DNA from 3 places in the Teredinibacter turnerae T7901 genome. Region 3 is predicted to be linked to each of the others. Evidence: predicted binding sites of a transcription regulator. Region 3 holds the regulator's gene; each other region holds the start of a gene.
The links. The regulator sigma-54, encoded in region 3, starts transcription at its own class of promoters, with help from an activator protein. The targets are predictions, from matches to a motif close to TGGCACANNNNTTGCNNT.

Region 1 (8,274 bases), 2.1 Mb from region 3:
GAAAAACATTGGCCAAAGCCAGGTCGTTGTTAGCTATGGGCGCTTGATAAAGAATATCCGCCATACGTTTGGCGTTTTGTAAGTGGGTGAGGACACCAGCGGTCCATTCTTCCTTTATCTCTAATCCCATTTCAGTACTTAAAGCAAGCAGGTGTTGAAGCTGCGTTTCTTCGGTTTTCATCGGTCGTTATATCTCTTGGGTACATCTTTCGCGGAGAATAAGCAGGTTAGTTCCGCTCCAGTTTAGGGTCCGAATTCTCTGCGATCGGCGATTGCAAATGTCCTATTTCACAGCTGACTTGGTTTTCGCGCTACTAAAGCGGTTGATAATGTTGGCGATATTTAAGTTAAAAAATATACAAATCTGTCTTTTATCTTGATCCGACAGCCCGGTAATGCAAGCGTATATCAAGCGGCATTTCTGCACTGTATACACTTGCATGGCAAAACTTATACCGCGAAAAATAAAAAGGGTGTTTCTTTGTTTGCATAAATAGCAGTAGCTTTTGGGGTTGGCGCGTGTGTGATGTTAATGGCCTGAATAAAACGCGCTTTATCAACGGGCTTAGCCCCTTTATGGGGCAGTGTGTTTTTTCGTGACCGCATTTGGTTCGCTTCTTGTTGCGCCAGGGGTGTTTGTGAAACGAAAATTTTTTACCGCCTGGTCGTTCGAGTAGTTTGGCGCCGTTTTTATCCTCGAGCGAATGAAAAAATTTTGCTCGTATTCGAAAAGGGGCGTTGTTTAGCGTATGTTTTTTGTGCTGAGTTGTTGAGTAATAGCGAATATGACCGTTGGTAACAAGCGGGCACCGAAATTGCTCTGTCTACAGAGCCGTCTAACCATGGCGCTTGCGCTTTATTTACATTTAGACACTTTTATTAAATCGACTCCCTAACTTGGGTGTATAGGTATTTCATGTCCGATTCTCGGTTGAATGTTCCCATGCTCGTGGGCCTCAACGATCGACCATCTGCAGGTAAAACGCTGCTTGCCTCGCTGCAGCATGTACTCGCTGTATTTGGCGGCATAGTCACGGCCCCCCTGATCATTGCGCTGGGGATGAAGCTCTCTCCGGTAGACACCGCCTATCTGGTAAGTTCTTCTCTGGTCATTTCAGGTGTCGCGACTTTAATTCAAGTGAGTAGGGTGGGCCCGATTGGTTCCGGGCTGCTGAGTATTCAGGGCACGAGTTTTACGTTCATTGGCCCGCTGATCTTCTCATACTACACGCTATTAAACGGCGCTAGCTCGGCAGAGGCGCTGGGTGCAGTGCTGGGAACCAGCGGTGTGTGCGCCTTGTGTATGCTTGTGTTAGTTCAGTTTGTCGAGCATTTGCGGCGCTGGATTACGAGCAATGTATCTGGAACTGCGGTGGCCCTCATAGGTATTTCACTGGTATGGACCACGCTTAAGAATTTATATGGCGATTACACTCGAGTCGAGTTGTATCCAGGCTGGTGGGTGTTAGGTTTAGCGTTGCTCGTGTTTGTGATTACGTTAATTCTGGTGCGAACTGGAAATGCGCTGTTGCGAATGACCAGCATCACGATAGGTCTGTTTGTTGGGTTTGGCGTTGCTTGGACATTGGGAATGGTTGACACAGCACCACTCAATGCCATGCCGAATGTGTTCGTGCCGAGCGTAACGCAATTCCCGCTAAGTTTTGATTTGACCACCTTTCTGGTACTGATGCCGGTGTATTTAATTTCTGCTACGGAATCCTTGGGCGACCTTACCGCAACCTCGAAGCTCTCCGGCCTGGCCATTAACAATCGCGCGTTCTGGCGCCGTGTGCGTGGCGGTTTAAGTGGCGACGCACTAAACTCCTTTATTGCTGCGATCTTCTGTACCTTTCCAAATACAACGTTTAGCCAAAATAACGGTGTTATTCGGCTGACCGGTGTCTGTAGTCCTTACGTGGGCCGTTTTGTTGCTGTCATGTTGGTCGTGCTCGGCCTATTTCCAATTGTCGGTGGGTTTTTCGTCATCATGCCTGCGGCCGTGCTGTCTGGTGCGACGCTGCTGATGTTTATTATGGTTTTTATGTCCGGCTTGATGATTGTTAGCGGTGGTGATGGGAGAGTCCGCAACTGGCCTCTGGTGACAGCAGCTGTTATTTTCGGTCTTGTTTGCTCAGTTGTAGTGCCACTCATCTCATTTTTACCGCAATGGCTCAAAAGCTTTTTGCAGTTTCCCATATCAACCGGTGCGATATGCGCGTTCGTTTTAGAGCTGTTCCGAACCAAACCGACACTCAGTGATACGGAGTCGTCTGGTAATCAGCACGCGGGCGAAGCACAAGATGTGTTGTCTGAGGGTGCGCAATAAAAATTATTTATCTTTCGGGTTACGAGGCAATTATTTCCCGGCGCCTTAACTAAACCCCGGTAGCTGACCAAACCCTCGGCCTGCAAGCCCGAACGAGAATTGCAGTAATAATTAACGGCGCGGAGTAAGAGGGCGGGTCATTCCAAATCGGGAATAGTGTGTACAATCTAAACAGGCATACTATTCACCCAGGCACACCATCGCAGACGATCATATTGCAATAGTGAGCGTTGTCTCTGCGCATCTGGTGAATCGGGGCGAGCTCCGCCGCTTCCAGCCAGGCGACCGCGGTAGCCCGATCGGGATATTCCATAACGACCATACGCGAGCTTTGCCAGCTCCCATCCAGTGTTTCTGGATTGCCGCCCCGTACCAAATAACGCCCGCCGTACTGAGTCACAGATGGTGTAATTGCAGCGATATACTTTTTATATTCGGTTTCATTTTTAATAGCGATATCGACAATAATGTACGCGCTCATTAAGGGGTAATCTCTGGGTAGAAATGGGTATGCCAGTGCTGTGCGATATCAATACGGCGGCAAATCCATACATCGTCGTGCTGCAGTATATGTTCAATAAAACGTTGCAGCGATTTCATTCGCGCTGGGCGGCCGACAATTCTGCAGTGCAAACCCACGTTCAGCATCTTCGGAGCACTGGCACCTTCCTCATAGAGTACGTCGAACGCATCCCTTAAATAGGTAAAAAACTGATCGCCTGAATTAAATCCCTGCGGTGCGGCAAAGCGCATATCGTTAGTATCCAGCGTATAGGGAATTACCAGGTGAGGCTGGCTTTCGGTATTCACCCAGTAGGGTAGGTCGTCGGCATAGCTGTCGGAATCGTATAGAAATCCTCCTGCCTCCAGTACCAGAGCGCGCGTGTTCGGGCTGTCGCGACCGGTGTACCAGCCTTGCGGACGCTTTCCCGTGACTTCGGTGTGCAGTCTAATCGCTTCGGCTATTTGCTCGCGCTCCTCATCAATTGGCATGAATTGATGATCTATCCAGCGCAAACCATGACTGGCAATTTCCCACTCGGCGTCTTTCATCGCCGCTACGGCGTCGGGGTTGCGTGCAAGCGCCATCGCTACACCGTATACCGTAACGGGCAGTTGATACTCGGTAAACAAGCGGTGCAGCCGCCAAAATCCGGCGCGGCTGCCGTATTCGTAAAGGGATTCCATACTCATGTGACGCGCGGGGTAGGCCCGGGCTCCAATAATTTCTGACAAAAATGTTTCTGAATTTTCGTCGCCGTGGAGCACACAATTTTCCGCCCCTTCCTCATAATTTATGACAAACTGCACCGCAATCTTGGCATTGTTGGGCCAGGGATTGGTGGGGGTTTGCGCACCGTAGCCAATAAGGTCGCGTGGATAGGGTGTCTGTTCTTTTACTATCTGCTCTGTCACTAAAGGTGCCTCTGCGATTAGAAAAATATTTTCGGCTGTCTGTATCATTTTTTCCTGAATCCTCAGCTGACAGTTTGCTATGGCAGTTTTAAAAATGAATCCAGTAGATCAGACGAGAACAAGAATTATGCCAAAGTTGGCATTATGATTGCGTCCGGCTAACTTTTTATACACTATTCACTCACGCAGTATTTTCACTTACGTATTACACTCACATATTAAGAGTTGCGAACATATATTTTCGAGAACGCATTATGTACAAATTTTTTATTATTGCTCTGTTATTGGTAGGCAGCAGTGTTCGTGCCGAGGGAGACTGGTTCGAAAGCTTTAAAAAGACGGCGACCGACAAAGATCTGTACCATTTCCTGTATGCCATGCCTAAAGGCGGCGATTTGCACAACCACCTCAGCGGTGCCGGGTTTCCCGAGTGGTGGCTGGAACTGGCACTCGCACAGGAGAAGCGAGGCTATATTTATTACACCAAGATCAAAATCAATAATTGCGCAGGTTACGGCGGCAATGAATTTGGTGGTAACCCCTACTTGTTGTATTTCAAAAACATTCAGGAATCCACGTACAAGAAACTCTCGGCCTGCGAGCAGTCAGAGTACGTTCGCCTGCAGGATATGAGCGCAGAGCAAAAGGCTGGATGGCTTAATAGCCTTAAGTTGGATTCTGCGCATGAAGGGCGCGACGAATTTTTCCAAACTCACTGGCAGCGCTTGAACGAGCTATACATGAACCACTATGTACTGGCGGAGATTCTCGTGCGCAATATGCAGGCTTTTGGCCGTGAAGGATTAATGTACCTGGAAATCGACTGCTCACCGGTGGGTATGCGTCCGGACGGCAGTTTGATTGACGCTGAAGAAGTGTACCGCTATTACAAAGAACGTCTTCAGCAGAAAGATGCTGTGGAATCTGGTGTAACAGTGAAGTTCCAATACGCATTGTTGCGGTTCGCCCCCAACGCTGAAGAGCGGCTTGCGCAGATGTACGCGTTCGTCGATGCGCACCGGGATATGTATGTAGCCATTGATATGGTTGGCCGGGAAGACAACGATAAGGGGCACCCGCTGCGGTTTTTGCCAACATTGCGAAAATTGCGGGCGCAATACCCGGGCATTGATCTGTCCATTCACGCGGGAGAGGTGGACGAGCCCAACAAGCATATTCGTAACACACTGTTACTCGGTGCAAACCGGATAGGCCACGGCGTCAATTTACTTACTGATCCGGACACCTATCTATTGATGCGGCATAGCAATTATATGGTCGAAGTGAATCTCATCAGTAATTTATTGTTGGAATATGTGGACGATTACAGCAAGCATCCCTTCCCAGAGTTATTGCGCACAGATGTGCCGGTTGCCCTATCAACAGACGATCGTGGGATGTGGGACTCGAACCTGACAGATGAATTTTTTGTGGCTGTCAAGGAGTTCAATTTGTCCTGGAGTGAATTGCAAACGCTAGGGCTAAACTCGCTCAAATACGGATTTATGAATGACGAGCTAAAGACGAAATTGGTGCACGACTATCAGAAAAAAATGGATAAATTCGCCCAGCAGTTCCAAAAAGGTAGTCAGCGGGTATTGTCAAGTAAGCCGCCAATGCGAGGATTTATCTGTAATCACTACGAATTGTGCTCTACGCCGTAGCGGGGCTTTAATTAATTTGGTGCACACATAAACGCTTGTTTTTAAAAAGCACTAACTTTGGGCCTGCGGGCCCTTTTTTATGGTCGCTAAAAACGGATTTTGACCATTAGGTCAACCAAGATAATTTTTAACTTATTGAAAATAAAGGAACTATTCTCGTTTTTTGAAAACCTGACCATTTGGACAGCTTGTTGGCACACCGATTGCTCAAGCCCTTCCGGCTATGTACAGAGCCCGTTTTTTGGGCCGATTTATTTGACTTGGGGATAGTTGGATATGCACCAATTTAAGAAGAATTTTTTGTCGTGCGCGGTTAGCGCATCTTTGGGCGTTTTTGCGGTTCAGGCGACCTGGGCGCAAGAAGATGAAGCGGTCGAACTGGAAACCTATACCGCTGAGGGTGAAGTCGAGGACGATCTGGGCCTACTGCCTACTGAGCCTGTAGACTCAGTATTCGGGTTCGGCAAAACACTGTTGGAAACGCCTCGCGCGGTAAGTTCTATCAGCTCGGAAATGATTGACGGTCTCAATATTTCTGATATCGATGATCTGGTAGTGGCGTCACCTGGTGCCTTTACCCAATCGTTCTTTGGCGTCGCCGGTGCACTGGATGTACGTGGCACCGCTGGTGAAGTTTATTTCCGCGGTATGCGTCGCCTGGACAACCCAGGTAACTACCCTACACCTTTGGGTGCGACAGACCGCATCGATATCGTCCGCGGTCCATCAACTCCGATTATGGGGCCATCTAAAATTGGTGGTTATATCAACTTTGTGCCTAAGTCTGCACGTGCGGAAACTGGGCAATACCTCGAGTCGCCAACAGGCGAAATTAAAGTAGAGCGCGGCAGTTGGGATCAAAACGTTCTTACTACCGAAGTCGGTGGTCCAGGTAAGATCGCGGGTAAAGGTTTTGGATATTATGCACTTTTCCAGACCGAGAATTCCGGCAGCTATTACGATAATACGCAGACCGACCAGAATATTTTTCAGGCGTCTTTCAACCTCGACATTAACAGCGCGCACCGCCTTGAGTTCGGTGGTATGTACCACGAGTACGATGGTAACCAGGTAGCCGGCTGGAACCGCCTGAGTCAGGATCTGATCGACAATGGCACTTATGTGACGGGTAGTCCACAACCACTGGACACCAACGGCGATGGTCGTATCTCTCCCGCAGAATACGATGCGGCAGCAGGTTGTTGTGGTTATGGTATAGACACCGTTTTCCCAAGTGAAGTTACCACAGCAGATATTCCGGAAGGCATGGCGCTGGTGAACCCGGGTACCGCCAAACTCAAGCACAACCAGGTGTTGGTGTCTGAAGAGGATCAGCTGACTAACATAGCGTCGACCTTTTATCTGGATTATATCTTCGACAAAGGCAATGGCTTCTCGGTTACCAATAAAATTTTCTACGACGCGTACGACAACCTCAATGAAAACGCCTACGGGTTTTCTCAGTTTCATGACTCGTTTGTTATCGAAGAAAAATTGATCGTCGATTACAAATTTAATACCAGCAATATGGAAGCGGGCATTCAGATTTCGCCCTCGGTTCGCCATACTGACTTCAAACACGGTGACGACTTCTTCTACGAGTATTTTGACCGCCGCGACATCACCCAACCTTCAACGCCTGTTGATAAGCTCGCGCTTGCCACTAACAGCCCAGACGGCGTATGGGCAACTTATGTTATGGGTAATTACACCGACTCTGGTTTGGGTGTAATGGGCGATTTTAACTTTGATTTTGGTCTGAGTTTGACTGGTGGTGTTCGCTACGACTCCATTGATATGTACGTCCATACTCCATCCGGCGACCGTGCAGAATCGACCGAGTCCGGTACTTCCTGGACCGGCAGTATCTCTTACAAAATTCCGATGTTGAACATTACGCCTTACTACACCCAGTCATCACAAATGACAATGATCGTGGGGCAGGGCGCGGAACTGGATTTGGGTAATGTTGAGGAAGGTAGTGCAATTGACGATTCCACACTGCAGGAATTGGGGATCAAAGGCAGTTTCTTTGACAACCGTTTGTACGCAGCTATCGCGTATTTTGAGCAGGATCGTACGGATTACAGTGCGCAGTCTGCGACGACTAACGAGTCAGTCGAAACATCCGGCACTGAGTTTGAAATGCGCTGGTTAGTATCCGATAGTTTCTCCCTGACTGCGAATTACACTCAGATTGAAGTTGTGAATATTAACACCGAAGCGAGCGGTGGTCGTTGGACATTCCTTGGTGCAGAAGACTTACCTAATGTCGATCCAGGTGCGTTCTACGGCGGTACTGTGAGTGGGTTCGTGCTTGGTCCAGCTGAAAAAGCGGGTATCCCGGAGAACAGCTACAGCCTGGTCGCGCAATACAGCTTCTACGACAACTGGTCTGCGGTGGTGAGTTATTTCCATGCGGATGAAACTGCGTCTGGCTTTACCGGTTCGGTCACCCTGCCTTCGTACGACTTATTTAACGCGGGTATTTCTTACTCGAACGATACCTGGGAAGTCGGAGCTAACTTCAAAAATATCACAGATGAAAAGTACTACCGCTCCAACTTCCCGAACCTGTTCGGAAGCTCGGTCGTATTGCCCGAAAAACCCTTCAGCTGGGAACTTTCTGCCACGTATAAATTTTAATACGTGAAACACATGCGGCGGTCTTTCGACCGCCGTGCTTCCCCAAAACCGTTTCTAATTTCCCGACTCTGTGTTGGGGTAGTCGATTTATTTTTGATTCGGAGAGATCATGCCTAACCCGAAATTTTCCTGGAAGGCTTTGTGTCTGGCACTCGCGGTGCCGATGGTGGCTCATGCGCAGCAAACTACCATCGACAAGCAGGTTGCTTCAGATAAAGC
Region 2 (8,274 bases), 2.6 Mb from region 3:
TGTCAGTGGCGCGCGCTGCCAGGATTTAAAGCATTCCATCGCAAATACTGTAAAAAAACGCGATTTACTAAAACAACAAATGGAAAGCTGGTATGCTCGCGGTGAACGTGGAAGATTTCCTGATTATTTACAGCTAGATCAGGTTGACCGAGAACTGTCTGAATTAGATATCGCCTATAAACGATTGTGGGATGCAACGAGAGGTTAATGCTATGTCAATATCCGTTAGTGCTTTTTACCCGGACGCACACTTAAAAGAAAGTGCATTTGCCAATGCATTAACCCGAGTTGCGATGGCGTTGGCAAAAGAAAATTCTAACATTAGCCAACGTAGCGCACCGCAAATTGAAGTGGTATTTATGTTGAGTGGCAAATTCGATTCGCCGGGTTTTGAGGGTATGCGTATTCGCCGCTACGACTCAAAAGAAGCCACATTGGTAGTGGAAAGTGCGGTGCCGGAGAAAGCTGTTAACGCAACAAACGCGCAAGCCTATGTTATTGCCGCTATTTTAGATGCCGTGGAAAATGCTGGGGAATTTCTAAAAGAAATTGAAATGAGCTTCAATGAAGAAGCGCATATGCAAATGGTTCAGGAGCTTTATCCGGAAGCGACCACCAGCTAGCTGGTGGTTCCTGCTCATCACAGGAGTGGTGAAAGCCGCTTGTCTGGAAACCGCGTGTGACGAAGCCTGGCTAGAGGTATCCGTTAAGATATTCAGCGAGGTGCACCGCGCGTCGTTTGGTAAGCGTATTAATTTGTTGTCTGCAGGAAAAGCCGTTGGCAACAATCAACCCTTTCTCGGTGCTCTCCAGTGCTGGCAACAGCGAGTGACGCGCAACCTCTAGAGACAATTCCCTGTTTTCTACCTCCAGGCCATAAGTGCCGGCCATGCCACAGCACCCGGTATCCATAATCTGGAAGTCGGGTGCTGAAAATGCTTTGAGCAATCGACGTACTGCTTTCATAGCGCCGACGGCTTTTTGATGGCAATGCCCGTGAATAAACGCGGCAGGTGCATCAGAGGACAGCTGTGGTAGCTCCGCGCCTTTCAGCTCACGAGCGAGATACTCCTCCAGGAGGAAGGTCGCGCTCGCCACTTCAGTCAGTTCCTCGCCGAGTCGAAGCGCCTTCGCATCATCTCGCAATCCAAGTACACAGGATGCTTCCAGACCGATTACAGTTTTACCTGCGCGCACGTGCGGCAGTAAGGCAGATACCAGTCGTTGTGCCTGGTCGTGAGCCTCATCTATCATGCCCTGAGAAAGATAGGTGCGACCGCAACAAAAGGGTGCTTCTTTTTGCTGTGACTCGAGGATGTCGATACTGCAACCGAGGTGGTCGAGCAATGAGATCGCGGCATAAGCAATTTCAGGTTCAAAATACCGGGTAAAGGTATCGATAAATAGCACGACCTTGTGCTTCGCATCGGGCCGCTGGGGTAAATTGGACGGTTTTTTGAACTTGTGTTTCACCGGTTGCGGGAGATCCGCATCCGCTGCAAATTTTGTCAGGCGAGCGCCAATGCGTCTTAGCAATGGCGATGAATTTCTGAGACGTATTAATTTGCCAAGTGCTGGGTAATCGAATAATAGGCGCGGTAGGTTCCCGATAATATAGCTGCGCAAGCTGGTGCCATGTCGGGCGCGATGCTGTGCCATGAATTCCGCTTTAATTAGCGGCATATCGACATTGTTTTCACATTCGCGTTTACAGCCTTTGCAAGAGAGGCACGACTGTAGCGCCTGCACTATCTCAGGCTCGAATAATTTCGTTTGAAAATCGTCTCCGGATAGCGCCGCTTTGAGTAGACGGACGCGTCCTCCGGTAGATAAATTTGGGTTGCCAGTCACCTTGTAGCTGGGGCACATCACTTGCTTGCCTTCGGCTTCGCACTGTTTGCTGTTTATACAAACGGCAATCGCCTTAGCGTAGTTATCCCCATGGCGGGGAATGTCGGCATATGCGTCGCCCATGCCGGCATCCTTATAGGCGGACCAGTCCAAAAATGTTTTCATTGTGGGTAATGAGTCTACTCGCTGGGTTCCATCTGGCTCTGCAGGTAGTTTTCGATACCGACCTGGTCGACTAGTGAGAGCTGTGTTTCGAGATAGTCAATATGCTCTTCGGTGTCATCCAGAATTTTCTCGAAAATTTCACGAGAAATATAATCTTTTATTGATTCGCAATAAGCGATCGCCTCGACCAGAGTATCGCGTGACCCTGTCTCCAGGTTGAGATCACCTTGCAGGCATTCGGGCACATTTTCGCCTATTTGCAAGAAGTTCAATTGTTGCAGATTGGGAAGTCCTTCCAAAAATAGAATACGTTCGATCAGCCAGTCTGCATGATGCATTTCTTCGATAGATTCTTCGTATTCATGTTTGCCGAGCTTAACCAAGCCCCAATTTTTGTACATGCGAGCATGTAAAAAATATTGATTGATAGCTGTAAGCTCATTGGTCAGTTGCTTGTTGAGATATTCAATTGACTTAACGTCACCCTTCATGAGGCCTCCGCGAGGTTGCATTGGTTGTTGTAATTCTCTAGCGACGCAACTGAGTTTCTCAGGCATTCGCTGGCGCACTGTGCACATCGACCGCATGTTTTTGTTACCCCAAGATGGTGGCGCAAATCTTTCATGCAGCGTGCACCATTCGCGATAGCTTCTGCGACTTGCTTTTCGGTCACGGCATTACATAAGCAAATATACATGTAATAAACCCTACAATCGTCGGTATGGAGAGGCACAGCGTTTATGGGGAATTTTGTTTTGTTTGTAACAAAAAATCACCTATAGCGCCGGTTTTGAGAATGATTTGCAATCTCCTGGCCAAGCTGCATAGCGAGCTTATGGCGTGCCCTACACGCAGAGGTGGTGGCACGAGCAGGCTCTGTTTTGTGTGATTCCTATGAGGTGGTGCTAAATTTGCAAACCGCATGGGGTTCAATAAAGACGCTGGGTCTGATTTATGCCGCTGCTAATTAATCCTGACGAAGATCTCTACCGCCTGGGTAATCCTGATATGGACTCTACTCATGCGGAATTTATTACGCTGGTAAATTCACTCTCTCAGGTGACCGGAGACGACTTTTGCAAGGGGTTTGATGAACTGGTTGCGCATACACAAGGCCATTTCGATCGCGAAAAGGATATGATGACAGCTTCTGATTTTCCCGCCTTGAACGAGCATGTAGGTGAGCACAACCGAGTGCTGGCCGATTTACTTCAACTTCAACGGCGAGTACAGCGCGGCAATTTGATGATGGCAAAGGCGTTTGTAAAAGAGCAAATTCCCGGCTGGTTCCACTTACATGCAACAACCATGGACTCGGCACTTGCCAACCACATTAAGGGCAGATAACGATGAGTTATTACGCAGAAATTACTCCACAAGAAGCACAAGAAAAAGTGATTACCGATGGCAGTGCGCTTATCTTGGATGCGCGCGATGCATACTCCTATAAAGAAAGCCACATTGACGGCGCAATGCAAGCGCATGGCGGGTTAGTCGAACACTTGATTGGCGTTGGAGATTACGAGCGTCCGGTTTTGGTTTATTGCTATCACGGCAACAGCAGTAAAGATCTGGCAGAGGTTTTCGGGCGCGCTGGCTTCAAATATTGTTACAGTATGAAAGGTGGTTACACTGCTTGGAAAAAGCGTGACCGTTTATACGCTACAGAAGCTTACAGCGAAGCGACTAACATCTGGTTAGTTACCGAAGGTTTTGAAAAACAGGCGCTAAACACAGTAATCCCTGGCCAGGTAACGCCACTTATTCTGGCGTGCCGTCAGAATAAATCCGAAGTGGTTTCAGAGCTTCTGGCGTCTGGCGCGGATACGACCTGCAGTGACAGTGACGGTAACGGCGCACTTTGGGCGGCGTGCTACTCTGAGAGCCTGGAGTGTTTGCGCTTGCTAAAAGAAGCTGGTGCCGATTTAAACCAGGCTAATGCCGATGGTGTCACTGCTCTAATGTACGCTGCATCGGCAAGTAAATTCGCAGCAGTCCAGTTTTTAGTTGAAAATGGTGCAGACGTACATCGTAAGAGTAAAGACGATTTTTCCGCGCTGGATCTTAGTGCTACCGAAGAAATTCTAAAATTCTTGAAACCATATTGCCGGTAAAAAGTGTATGACAACGCGATTCGACACCTGGATGACTGCGCGATGGCGCAGAGAATTGGAAGCGAACTTGTCTAGTTTACCCGATACAGATGCAGCAGAGCTGCGTACGCGGCTCGCCTCAGCGACTGTTGTCGATAACGACGATATTATGGGCGGCCGGGTCCAGTTTGGATCTTTGGTAACGGTGTTTAGTATTGATGAGGAAGAGGAACAATCTTTTCAGATTGTGAGTAGCGACGAATCGTTGAGCGGGAGAGGTCTGCTTGATCAACGCAGCCCGCTGGCACAAGCATTATTTGGCGCGCGTGAAGGAGAGGTCGTTAGGGTGCTGTTACAGAATGGGTCGAATTGCGACTATGAAGTAACTCACATCAATGTACCGGTCTAAATGCGCTTGCTGTGCTGTTTCCTGTTGCGCGTCGTTCACTCGAGCAGCCAACGGTATAGCGCCTGAAGTATCTCCCGCTCCAGCGGTATGAGGCAAAAGCAGTCAGCAAACTCCATCCACTCGGTGGCCTTTCCTATTTTGAAAGGTTGCGGTGTGGTGACTTGTAAAAAATAAATTGGCGCTGGACCACCCGGAACATCTACCCACAGTCTTAGGTGCTTGGTGATTGCCACAGCATTTTCTGGGATTTGCATCTCGTTGCAGCATTCGTGCACATAAACGCCGGGGTGTATTGATACTTTCGTACTTTCTCGTGGTTGCTCAATCAATTCGGCCAGTGCGGGAAGCTGCTTTGGGAAGCATAGCTGATTGGATGTCGTTTTTAGTACTCGTAGGCGCGCGCTGACCGGGTGTATGTGATAAATCACAAATCGCATCGCAGCGGTTTTTGGGCGAGAGATGAGGGTGTCTTGAGAGTTAGGCATATGGTATTTTTTATTTCGCTTAGCTTTTTTAAACTACGTCAGTATAAAAATAGTCTCAGAATGGCAAGCAATGAACGTTTGGGGCGCTAAACTTGCGTTCCTATGCCAGTTCCCAACCAATACTATTCTTTAGGCGATAATCATCCTGGCGGATACAAAAGTATTGCCCTGATTGGTGTGTTTTGCATTAATGCAGAAAATTATATCCATTCATGAAATTTAGTTAGTGTTGCTTTAGACCGACGTTTTGAATATGTGTGCTTCTAATTTTTCGACGGCGGAAAGTGAGTTCACTAATTACTCTAGCGAAATCCGGTTTCCCCTAAATCAAGATGTACCATGAGTATATCTTTGAGTGTTTTGTAACCAATATTCTCATAGGTTTCCATGGCCAACACGGGCCCATTTTCCGGTGGGAACTCCAGTTGTACGCCGTACCGATTATCTCGCTGGCCAAGGGTGTAAATATAGGCACACATACCTGCGTTATCCCTGTGGCGTAAAAAGATCGCCTTTGAATCAGTCGCGAAATCCGTGTCCACACAAGGCGCTACGCCAGACAGTTCACTGTCCAGCGAGATCAGCAGTTGCTTGATGGTCGGGTCTCTATCCAGCGTAAAAAAATTCATGAGCACAGGAAATAACAGACGTCAGTAGGGTGTTGAACTATTTCTCTAGTCCCAATTATGTGAACCGCGCGCTTTATTGGGACGATTCAAATCGGTGTTAAGAGGCGTTTTCAAATAGCATGCCCAATAACGCCGTCAAGGTTGTCTGCTTTGCTACAACCACACAACATCAACTGCAAGACGAAACATGGGTATTAAAATAAATCGTTAAAATTCAATGGAATAGTGCGTTAGGTCGGGTGTTTTTACAATGGATTGTTTTTTGCTAAACCCCGTCTTTGGCAATAGTAAAAATTCACTACGAGGTGATCTATGAACGAGAACATTGATTGTGTTGCGGAGCATCTGCCTCAGGGAGCTAATTTGATTGTTGCGTTTGCCTCACTGGAAGGGGATATGGTTGACCAGCATTTTGGCTCGGCGCAAGGATTTTTTGTTTACGATGTCACTGCCGATGCAGCAACACTCATCGCGAGTAAAAAGTTCGCGCGTGAAGCAAAAGACGGCAATGAGGATAAATTGAAGCCAAAGTTACAGTGGTTGGTAGGAAGCGATGTCGTCTACTGCGGTTCTATAGGGGGTTCAGCAACACGTCAACTGGTGAGTTTAGGTATAACACCGAAGAAGGTTACAGGTGGACCAGATGTAGATGAATTAATTGAAGAGCTACAGACGCAACTTGATGGCGAGCCGGAATTCTGGTTGGCCAATGTCATGAAACAAAAACAAAAACAGACGGCCGGAGCATCGCGTTTTGATGACGCGGACGACGAAGATTGGGGTTAGAGATGGATGGGTTTAACTACATCACCCAGCTCGAGGGTGATTTGAAAGCATGCATCACGTTATGTAGTCATGAAAAAAACGCAGGCTATTGGAATATGCGTGTGCAGTTGTTCTATGAGAATCAACCAGCAGGCGTAGCGAGTTTTAATTTACACGGATACAGCCAGGAAGAGGCGGAGTCCGTAGCAAAAAATTTTAATACCAACGCCTACCTGATGCGTGAAATTGATGAGTACCTCTGGGGTGACAGCGATTAACTGAGTGTATCTAACCTAACCTTACGTCGCAGAGCTATGTCGCAATCACGACATAATAAAATAATAATTTTAGTAATATCAATGGCTTGCACGCTGGAACGCGGATTGCAAATAGCCAGATAACTCAACAGTTTAATGGGCACGGGGTTGCTGTATATGAAAGCTAACGAAATCGCAGAATTACTGGACGAGCCAGCCTGTAGCCACAACAAGAAAGAAAAATCGGGTTGCGCGAAGCCAAAACCCGGCTCTGCTGCGGGTGGATGTGCTTTTGATGGCGCGCAAATCGCATTGCTGCCAATCGCAGACGTAGCGCATATAGTCCACGGTCCAATCGCTTGTGCCGGCAGCTCCTGGGATAACAGGGGGACTCGCTCAAGCGGTCCTGACCTGTACCGTATCGGTATGACCACCGACTTAACCGAGCAGGACGTTGTGATGGGGCGCGGAGAAAAGCGCTTGTTTCACTCAATTAAGCAAGCGGTAGAAGACTACAACCCTCCAGCCGTTTTTGTTTACAACACCTGTGTTCCTGCATTGGTCGGTGATGATGTAGATGCAATTTGTAAAGAGGCTGAGCAGCGGTTCGGTGTGCCAGTAGTTCCCGTTGATGCTGCGGGCTTTTACGGCACTAAAAATCTCGGTAACCGTATTGCTGGCGAGGCGATGTTGAAATATGTGGTTGGTACACGCGAACCAGATCCTCAGCCAAAACACCCGACGAGACCGGATCTTAAAATACACGACATCAATTTGATCGGCGAGTACAACATCGCCGGCGAATTCTGGCACGTGTTGCCGTTATTTGATGAGCTGGGATTGCGTGTACTATGCACCTTGTCCGGGGACGCACGGTTTCGCGAAGTGCAAACCATGCATCGCGCAGAAGCCAACATGATGGTCTGCTCGAAAGCCATGCTAAATGTAGCCCGAAAACTGGAGAATAATTGGGGTACCCCCTGGTTTGAAGGCAGCTTTTACGGAATTACGGATACTTCTCAGTCGTTACGCGACATCGCACGCTTGATTGGCGACGATGACCTTACCGAGCGCACAGAACAATTGATCGTGCGCGAAGAGGCGAAAATTCGAGATGCTCTTGCGGCCTGGAGGCCAAGGCTGGCTGGCAAGCGTGTATTGTTGTACACCGGTGGTGTTAAGTCCTGGTCTGTAATTTCTGCGCTACAGGATTTAGGTATGCAGGTTGTTGCAACCGGCACCAAAAAATCTACCGAAGAAGATAAGGCCCGGATTCGAGAACTGATGGGCGACGATGTGAAAATGCTCGACGAAGGCAGCCCAAAAGTCTTGTTACAGACGGTCGCAGACTATAAGGCCGATATATTGATTGCCGGCGGCCGCAACATGTACACCGCGTTGAAAGCGAAGATTCCATTTTTGGATATTAACCAGGAGCGGGAATTCGCTTACGCCGGTTATGACGGTATGGTCGAACTGGTAAGACAACTATGCCTGACTCTGGAAAATCCGGTGTGGCAAGCGGTGAGAAAGCCAGCACCATGGGAGTCTTCCGCGCAAACACTGGCAACCCCCCTAACCGTAAACGGGTGATCCATGGCCGATTTGACTAAGCGAAAA
Region 3 (8,274 bases):
GCAACCTTCCCCTGTGAGCTGGACCAAATCGCGTTTATGGGCGACGACTACCCGGACCTGACCGTGATGTGTCGCGTGGGCCTCGCACTTACCGTGCAAAACGGCCACCCCGCGGTAGTCGAACGCGCACATTGGCAAAGTGCCGCGCGAGGTGGCGAAGGCGCGGTACGCGAAGCCTGCGATTTGATTATGCAGGCGCAAGGTACCTACGACGCGGCTTTACAGGCGTACTTGAGAACGCAACCGCATGCGTAAAAACCGTTTTTACCTGCTGTTTATCGCGATGGGGATCGCCAGCATTGTAATGCTGTGGGATTCGTCCGAAAACGTGATTACACCCCCCAAAGCCGAACCCGCACCGCAAATTCCCTACGCATTTGCCGAGAATGCCGCGACCCGTTACTTCAACGACAATGGTGTGCTCGAATATGCGTTCACGGCGAATCTCCTGGAGCACTTTCGTGTGCTCGGCGACAATCGTCAGCCCGTCGACGAATACACCATGGTAGACCACCCACATTTTACAATTTACCAGGAAGACACCCCCTGGCACGTAGAATCTGTCGACGGCAAACTCGTGCGCAGCAGTGAGCAGATCGCCCTTTGGGATACGGTTCGCATCTGGCAGGAGCCACCCGAGCGACTACCCGGTGAGGAAGCGCCCGCTTACCGTGAAGCTTCCGAACTCACCACGGAAAAGCTCGATATCAACCCTGTAGAAAAGGTCGCATACACCGACGAGCCTGTTAAAATACTAACACCCTATGGGGTGATTAACGCCGTAGGCATGACAGCCAATTTTAAAAACCGAAAAATCGAATTGCACCACAAGGTGCATGCTATCCACCGAATTCCTGAAGACCGCAGCCTGAACGAATGAAACCCCTGTCAACTTTTTGCGCCGTGCTACCTGGGCGCTCCCTGCTCTGCGCCGCCATGCTGGCTTGTACGGCAATGCCAGCCGATGCCCTGCCGGACGATAGACTGCAAGATCTCAGCATCTCTGCCGACTCCGCAGAGCTCGATGACCTGAACGGCACCACCACCTATGCAGGCAGCGTTATTGTCGAGCAAGGCAGCATGAAAATTCGTGCGGAAAAAGTCGTGATTTATGGCCGCAAAGATACCTATTCCCGCGTGGTCGCTACCGGCACGCCAGCGCGTTTAAGCCAGGTGCCCAAGCCCGGCCAGGAGCCTGTGACCGCGCGTGCTAACCGCATGGAATATCAGATCACCAGCGAAACCCTGATCCTCCTCGACAATGCGGCTTTCCGTCAGGAGGGCACCAGCCTAAGCGGCAATCGCATTGAGTACGATGTAAAAAAAGCAGTGGTACGCGCTGGTGGTAAAGCTGATGCGGAAGGCGACGATCGCCGGGTTCGCATGGTGATCCCGCCAAAAGCATTGAGCAAAGAAGACGAACAGCCCGCCGACAATAACAAAAGCTCCAACAGGCCCTAGTATTTATGCAGCAACTGAGTGCCCAACACCTCGCCAAAAGTTACAAAGGCCGCAAGGTCGTCATCGATGTATCCCTGTCTGTGGACAGTGGCCAGATCGTGGGCCTGCTCGGCCCCAACGGCGCGGGTAAAACAACCTGTTTTTATATGATCGCGGGCATCATTAAAGCCGATCATGGCGATATCCAGATTGGCGACAAGCGCGTTACTCACCTGCCAATGCACGAGCGCGCGCGCGCAGGCCTTGGGTATCTGCCCCAGGAAGCGTCGGTATTTCGCAAGTTAACAGTTCAGGATAATATTCTTGCGATTCTTGAGACCCGCAAAGAGTTGAGCCGCAACCAACGCCGTGAGGCGATGGAAAAACTGCTGGAAGAGTTTCACATTGGCCACATTCGCAACAGCCTTGGAATGGCGCTGTCAGGCGGCGAGCGGCGGCGTGTTGAAATCGCCCGAGCACTGGCCACAGAGCCCGATTTTGTGCTCTTGGACGAACCCTTCGCCGGAGTCGACCCGATTTCAGTGAGCGATATTAAGCAGATCGTACAACACCTTAAAAATCGCGGTATTGGCGTGTTGATTACCGATCACAATGTTCGCGAAACATTGGATATCTGTGAGAAAGCCTATATCGTCTCGGAAGGCCACATCATCGCAGAAGGAAGCGCCAATGATGTACTCAACAACAAAAAAGTGCGCGAAGTATATCTCGGTCAGCACTTCCACCTCTAATCGCTTTCTGCAGATAATCAGCAAAATCTCTTGACAAACGACTGACTTTTGTATTTGTCACGGCATAATACTTGCTTCTGATTTTATGCGATTTTATTGCACCTGGACTGCGGCCGGAATACACTAGCCTCATACAAGCCGGCGCCCCACAGGAGTTGCCACTAACTGATAGTGCACTTTAACCAGACGCAGTAAATCGAACTATGAAGCAATCCCTCCAGTTAAAACTGGGCCAGCAGCTCACCATGACCCCGCAGCTGCAACAGGCCATCAGGCTTCTTCAGCTCTCCACGCTCGATCTTCAGGCAGAAATACAAGAAGCTCTGGATTCAAACCCTATGCTCGAAGTTGAGGAAGACCTCAGCGGCGACGACTCTCACAGCGGTATCAATGAACAGGCTCCAGCCAGCAACGAGCTTAATGGCAAGGACAGCGCCGACGGCAAAAGCGATGCTGCAGATGCGAATGGCGCCGACCAGGAGTCCAATTCCGACGCATCCTCCGACGGTGATTGGAACGAAGACAACATTCCCACTGACCTTGCGGTCGACACCAGCTGGGACGATATCTACGACCCCACCCCGAGCGGCACCGGACTCGCAAAACCCGACTCCGACGATTACGATTTTGAATCCCGACGTGGCACATCAGAAACGCTGCAGGATCACTTGCAGTGGCAGCTGAACCTTACCCCCATGTCAGTCCGCGACAAGGATATCGCCGAAGCCATCATTGACGCGGTAAAACCCAACGGTCTGCTCGGCCAGACTCTGGATGAAATTTTTCATGGCCTGGAACCTCACCATGAAGAACTCGAAATGGACGAAGTGGTGGCTGTACTCCACCGGGTGCAACAGTTTGACCCACCCGGCGTTCTCAGCCAGGACGTACGTGAATGCCTGCTCATTCAGCTGAGCCAGCTTGATATCAGCAACGAAGATGTGCGCAACGCAAAAACGCTCGTCAGCGAGTTTCTCGATCTGCTCGGCGGCCGCGACTTCAAACAGCTGATGCGCAAGCTAAAACTGAAAGAAAGCGAACTACAGGCGGCGGTACAGGTTATCCAGGGATTGAACCCGCGACCCGGTGAACAGATTGGCAGCGACGACACAGAGTATGTGGTGCCGGATGTGTTTGTGAACAAGGTAAATAACCGCTGGATGGTGCAACTCAACCCGGATATCGCACCGCGTTTACGCATTAACAGCGACTATGCGTCACTGGTTAAGCGCGCCGACTCCAGCGCTGACAACACTTTTCTACGCGACAACTTACAGGAAGCGCGCTGGTTTTTGAAAAGCCTGCAAAGCCGCAACGAAACCCTGTTGAAAGTCGCCAGCTGTATCGTGGAAAAACAACAGGGGTTTCTCGATTTCGGCCCGGAAGCCATGAAACCGATGGTATTGCACGACGTGGCAGAAATTGTCGAAATGCACGAATCGACGATCTCGCGAGTAACCACGCAAAAGTACATGCACACCCCACAGGGGATTTTCGAGCTCAAATACTTTTTCTCCAGCCATGTGGCCACAGATTCCGGCGGCGAGTGCTCATCTACCGCAATTCGCGCTATCATTAAAAAATTAGTTGCTGCGGAAAATGCACGCAAACCGCTCAGCGACTCAAAAATTACAGGGCTATTGGCAGAACAGGGAATCAAGGTCGCACGCCGCACCATCGCTAAGTATCGCGAGTCTCTGAACATACCTCCCTCGAACGAACGCAAGCGTTTGGTATAGCAAAATCTGGGAATGCCGGTCTAAAGTCTGATGCCGCAAATAAAATTTGCGGCTAAAGTGGGCTTGGATCTGAAACTAATACTGGTAGAATGCGCGCCGTTTGACTCCCTGCAACATCCAACATCTGCTGTTTTACCGGGCGCAACGCTATGCAAATTTCTACCATTCTAAACGCCAAGCGAACCCGAGCGAAGATTGCTGGCGGCAGTAAAAAACGCTTGATCGAAACACTCGCTGGCATTTTTAGCGAATCCGACACTGGCCTCGACCAAACTGAATTGTTCCAACATATTTTCGCCCGTGAGCGGCTTGGCTCCACAGGCATTGGCGGCGGTATAGCCATACCCCACTGCCGCTTCAATACCGAAGGCGCGACCTTGTGCGCGTGCGTAACTCTGGAAGAAGCCATTGACTTCGACGCTGTAGACAGCAAGCCAGTCGATCTCATATTTGCCATGCTGGTACCGGAAAACGCCGAAGACGAGCACCTGCAAACCCTTGCCGCACTCGCAGAAACCCTGCAAAGGGATGATTTTGTGAAGCGCCTTCGCAACTGTAAAACCGATGAAGAATTGTTTAACGTGGCGTCTGGTGTAAACTGACGGCTCTACCGGGAAGTAACTAGTCCCTCGCGCGCTCTGCGCTCCTCCATCACATGCGACTCGTACACAGGCAGGTAACATGCGCTTGCTGATTATTAGCGGAAGATCAGGCTCGGGAAAAACCACAGCACTGCACCTGCTGGAGGATGAAGGCTACACCTGCATCGACAACCTTCCTGTCGACCTTCTGCCCGCGCTAATCGAGCAGCTAAGCACCTCTGATCGTCCATCGCCACGGGTTGCTATCGGTATCGATGCGCGCAACATCAACAACGATCTGAGCCGTTTAATGGCGATGATTGAAGTGGGGCCATTGCCGCGAGAAAGTTACCAGGTTATCTATCTCGACAGCTCGCGCGAAGTGCTCCTCAAACGGTACAGCGAGACCCGCCGCAAACACCCACTCTCTGACGGTCTCACCGACCTGAATGAAGCCATTGAGCGCGAGCGCATTATTCTCGAGCCCATATCCAATGCCGCCGATGTCACCATAGACACCTCGCAGCTCAACCTGCATGAACTGCGCAGTGCAATTAAATACCTTGTGGTCGGTTCCGACCGAGAAGGTATGGCGGTGCTGTTCAAGTCGTTCGGTTTCAAGTATGGGCTGCCGGTTGACGCCGATTTCGTTTTTGATGTGCGGTGCTTGCCAAACCCCTATTGGGATGCCGGACTGCGCAAACTGTCCGGGCTGTCGCCGGAAGTAATTGCGTTTCTGAACGGCGAGGAACAGGTGGAGGAGATGTATAACGACATTCTTACATTTATGCGTAAGTGGATTCCTCGGTTCGAGAACAACAACCGCAGCTATCTCACCATCGCTATCGGCTGTACGGGTGGTTTTCATCGTTCGGTCTACATGAGTGAACGACTCGCAAAAGCGCTCAAAGCCGACTATAAGAATGTTCAGACGCGGCATCGACAAATACCCGATTCCAGCGCCCCGAAACACAGCTAATGCGGGAGCTTCATGCAGCAGAGAACCCTCGAGATCATCAATAAACTTGGCCTCCACGCGAGAGCGGCCAGCAAGCTGGCGACCCTGGCCAATCGGTTTGAGTCACGAATTCAGGTCAGTGCCCACGGCAAAACGACAGATGCGAAAAGCATTATGTCGCTCATGCTGCTGGCAGCCTCAATCGGCACGGAAATTGAATTGATCACCGAGGGGCCGGACGAAGTTGAAGCCATTACGGCCCTGAAAGAACTCATAAACAACCGCTTCGACGAGGAGGAATAGGCTGCGCTGCAAGCGCCTGTAAGCAGGTTAAACACGCGCCAACTTCCCGAAGTTATTTCCTCAAGCCTTTGAAAAAGCTACAATTTCTGTAGCAACCCTCCACCCCACCGTAAAACGGAAGCCACTGTATGCCGCAAGCCGCTGAGAATATCGAACACAGCACCCACCAACAGGTCGGTCGCGTGCAGGTATTACTCGAAAGCGGTACCTTCCGCCAGGTACGGCAAATGCTGAGCAGCTTGCGGCCGGTGGAAATCGCGCGCTTGATTGCATCCTCCCCGCCCCCTTCGCGAACCGTGCTGTGGGACCTTATCGACAAGGATGTGTCCGGTGAAGTACTCGAAGAACTGCCGTACGATATCCAGAGCCATTTCGTGCGCAATATGGGCACTGAGGAACTGGTTGAACTGACCGAAGGCCTGGAAACGGACGACGTCGTCGATATTTTGCAGCAGCTGCCTGAGCAAGTGATTCAGGAAGTCATGGAAGCCATGACCGACCAGGATCGCGCCAGGGTAGAGGAAGTGATTGCCTATGACGAGGCCACCGCCGGCGGTCTCACCAATACCGACACCATCACCGTTCGCCCGCGTTTCACGCTGGATGTTGTATTGCGCTACCTGCGCCGTCACCCGGAGCTGCCGCCGTCGACCGACTCCCTGATTGTAGTTAATCGCAAGGACGACTACCTCGGCCTGCTGCCCTTGAGCACGCTGCTTACCACCGATCCGAGCGTAACCGTCCGCGAGGTGATGGTCACCGACACTAACGCTATCCCGGCTGCCATGGCTGATAAAGACGTGGCCAAACTGTTTGAGCAGCACGACTGGATTTCCGCCCCCGTCGTCAACGAGCAGGGGAAGTTGCTGGGTCGTATTACCATTGATGACGTGGTCGACGTCATCCGGGAAGAGGCCGATCACTCGTTAATGAGCATGGCCGGTCTTGATGAGGATGAAGATACCTTTGCCACGGCTGCGCGCACGATTCCACGCCGGGCAATCTGGCTCGGCATTAACCTGATCACCGCAATCCTCGCTTCCTCGGTGATTAGCCTGTTTGATGAAACCATTGATAAGGTCGTGGCACTGGCGGTACTTATGCCTATTGTCGCCAGTATGGGTGGCGTTGCCGGCTCGCAGACGCTCACGGTGGTGATTCGCGGTATGGCACTAGGGCAAATTGGCGCCAGTAACCTGGGCTGGCTGCTGTCCAGGGAAGTGCGTGTCGGCATAGTCAACGGCATCCTCTGGGCGCTGGTGATGGGTGCAATAGCTGCTCTCTGGTTTCAAGATATCAAAATTGCCTATATCATCGGCGCCGCCATGGTAATCAACCAAATTACAGCGGCGCTCGCGGGAGCGTTACTGCCGGTCGGCCTCAAAGCCCTCAAGGTGGACCCTGCACTGGCTGGCGGTGTTACCCTTACAACCGTTACTGATGTGGTCGGTTTCTTTGCGTTTCTCGGCCTGGCAACCTACTTTTACGGCTAGTACCCCAGCGTTATATCTGGGTTTTAGCACTCATAGATAGTTATTTTATGCACGATTATTCCGACGAAGATTGGGAGGACGACGACCTCCCCAAGAGTAAAACACAGGTCAAAAAGGAAATGACCGCACTGCAGGACCTCGGCGTCCAGTTGATTGAGCTTTCGCCCACCCAGTTGGACAAGCTGCCACTCTCCGACAAGCTCCGCAGTGCAATCGATGATGCCCCCAAAATCACTCAGCGCAGTGCACGCAAGCGGCATTTTCAGTACATTGGCAAACTGATGCGCGACGCAGATGGCGAAGCCATTGAAGAAGCCTTTGCAAGGATGCAGGAAAAGCAGCATCTGGCCGCACGCCAACACCACCAGATCGAAAACTGGCGGGATCAGCTACTCAGCGGCGATCAGCAGGCACTGCAAGCCTTCATCGACCAGTTCCCTGGATGTCAGGTGCAGCAGTTGCGTAACTTATTGCGCGCGGCAGAAAAAGAAAAAATGGACAACAAACCCCCAGCGGCGGCTCGCAAGATATTCAAGTTTGTACGTGACTGCTTTGAAGCTGCAGCCGATGACGGCACCGTTTAGCTCTTGCACGGTTTAGCACTTACACCTGGTTGAGCTTACGCAGGGATTTACTTGTGCGGGTCTTGCTGATGAAGGTAGCTTCTCAGAGACCCGTTTACTGGGGCCAGGCGTGAACGGGGTGCGCGCAATCTGCGCAACCAGACCCACTTCAGTACACTCACTTCAGTACACTAAAGACTCACTGCAAGCGGCGGTGATTCCAGACAGGCATATCTTTGCGCAGCAACTCCAGCTCATCCAGATCCACCTGGGTAACCACCAGGTGCTCGCCCAGCTGAGAATCTTCCAATAGCTTGTCATCTCCGGCTCGGGCGATAATCTCGCCCCAACCATTCACCACCATGGAATCACCCCAGGTTTTGCGCTGGGGCGTGTGCTCACCCCCTTGATTCACGCCAATCATCACAATCTGGTTTTCCACTGC

Region 1: puuE (allantoinase PuuE) is a predicted target of sigma-54. The motif match lies at 3,861-3,878, and genes of this name have one in related genera.
Region 2: nifE (nitrogenase iron-molybdenum cofactor biosynthesis protein NifE) is a predicted target of sigma-54. The motif match lies at 6,770-6,787, and genes of this name have one in related genera.

Annotation. Positions count from the first base shown of each region.
Region 1 covers NC_012997.1:2,094,572-2,102,845, forward strand. Annotated here, with positions in the region: gene TERTU_RS08955 (DUF4089 domain-containing protein) at 1-181, opposite strand, end outside; gene TERTU_RS08960 (uracil-xanthine permease family protein) at 917-2,329, shown strand; gene TERTU_RS08965 (DUF1330 domain-containing protein) at 2,514-2,810, opposite strand; gene puuE (allantoinase PuuE) at 2,810-3,793, opposite strand; gene TERTU_RS08975 (amidohydrolase family protein) at 4,000-5,409, shown strand; gene TERTU_RS08980 (TonB-dependent siderophore receptor) at 5,686-8,055, shown strand; gene TERTU_RS08985 (DUF3450 domain-containing protein) at 8,165-8,274, shown strand, end outside.
Region 2 covers NC_012997.1:1,618,218-1,626,491, forward strand. Annotated here, with positions in the region: gene TERTU_RS06925 (DUF364 domain-containing protein) at 1-208, shown strand, start outside; gene TERTU_RS06930 (hypothetical protein) at 213-623, shown strand; gene TERTU_RS06935 ((Fe-S)-binding protein) at 694-2,016, opposite strand; gene bfr (bacterioferritin) at 2,031-2,507, opposite strand; gene TERTU_RS22435 ((2Fe-2S)-binding protein) at 2,504-2,713, opposite strand; gene TERTU_RS06945 (bacteriohemerythrin) at 2,971-3,363, shown strand; gene TERTU_RS06950 (ankyrin repeat domain-containing protein) at 3,366-4,130, shown strand; gene TERTU_RS06955 (GreA/GreB family elongation factor) at 4,138-4,518, shown strand; gene TERTU_RS06960 (hypothetical protein) at 4,554-5,003, opposite strand; gene TERTU_RS06965 (hypothetical protein) at 5,306-5,632, opposite strand; gene TERTU_RS06970 (NifB/NifX family molybdenum-iron cluster-binding protein) at 5,945-6,418, shown strand; gene TERTU_RS06975 (hypothetical protein) at 6,421-6,675, shown strand; gene nifE (nitrogenase iron-molybdenum cofactor biosynthesis protein NifE) at 6,832-8,247, shown strand; gene nifN (nitrogenase iron-molybdenum cofactor biosynthesis protein NifN) at 8,251-8,274, shown strand, end outside.
Region 3 covers NC_012997.1:4,214,024-4,222,297, forward strand. Annotated here, with positions in the region: gene TERTU_RS16910 (KdsC family phosphatase) at 1-255, shown strand, start outside; gene lptC (LPS export ABC transporter periplasmic protein LptC) at 248-880, shown strand; gene lptA (lipopolysaccharide transport periplasmic protein LptA) at 877-1,461, shown strand; gene lptB (LPS export ABC transporter ATP-binding protein) at 1,467-2,192, shown strand; gene TERTU_RS16930 (RNA polymerase factor sigma-54) at 2,396-3,931, shown strand; gene TERTU_RS16935 (PTS sugar transporter subunit IIA) at 4,081-4,533, shown strand; gene rapZ (RNase adapter RapZ) at 4,613-5,491, shown strand; gene TERTU_RS16945 (HPr family phosphocarrier protein) at 5,504-5,773, shown strand; gene mgtE (magnesium transporter) at 5,902-7,266, shown strand; gene yjgA (ribosome biogenesis factor YjgA) at 7,314-7,850, shown strand; gene TERTU_RS16960 (carbon-nitrogen hydrolase family protein) at 8,029-8,274, opposite strand, start outside.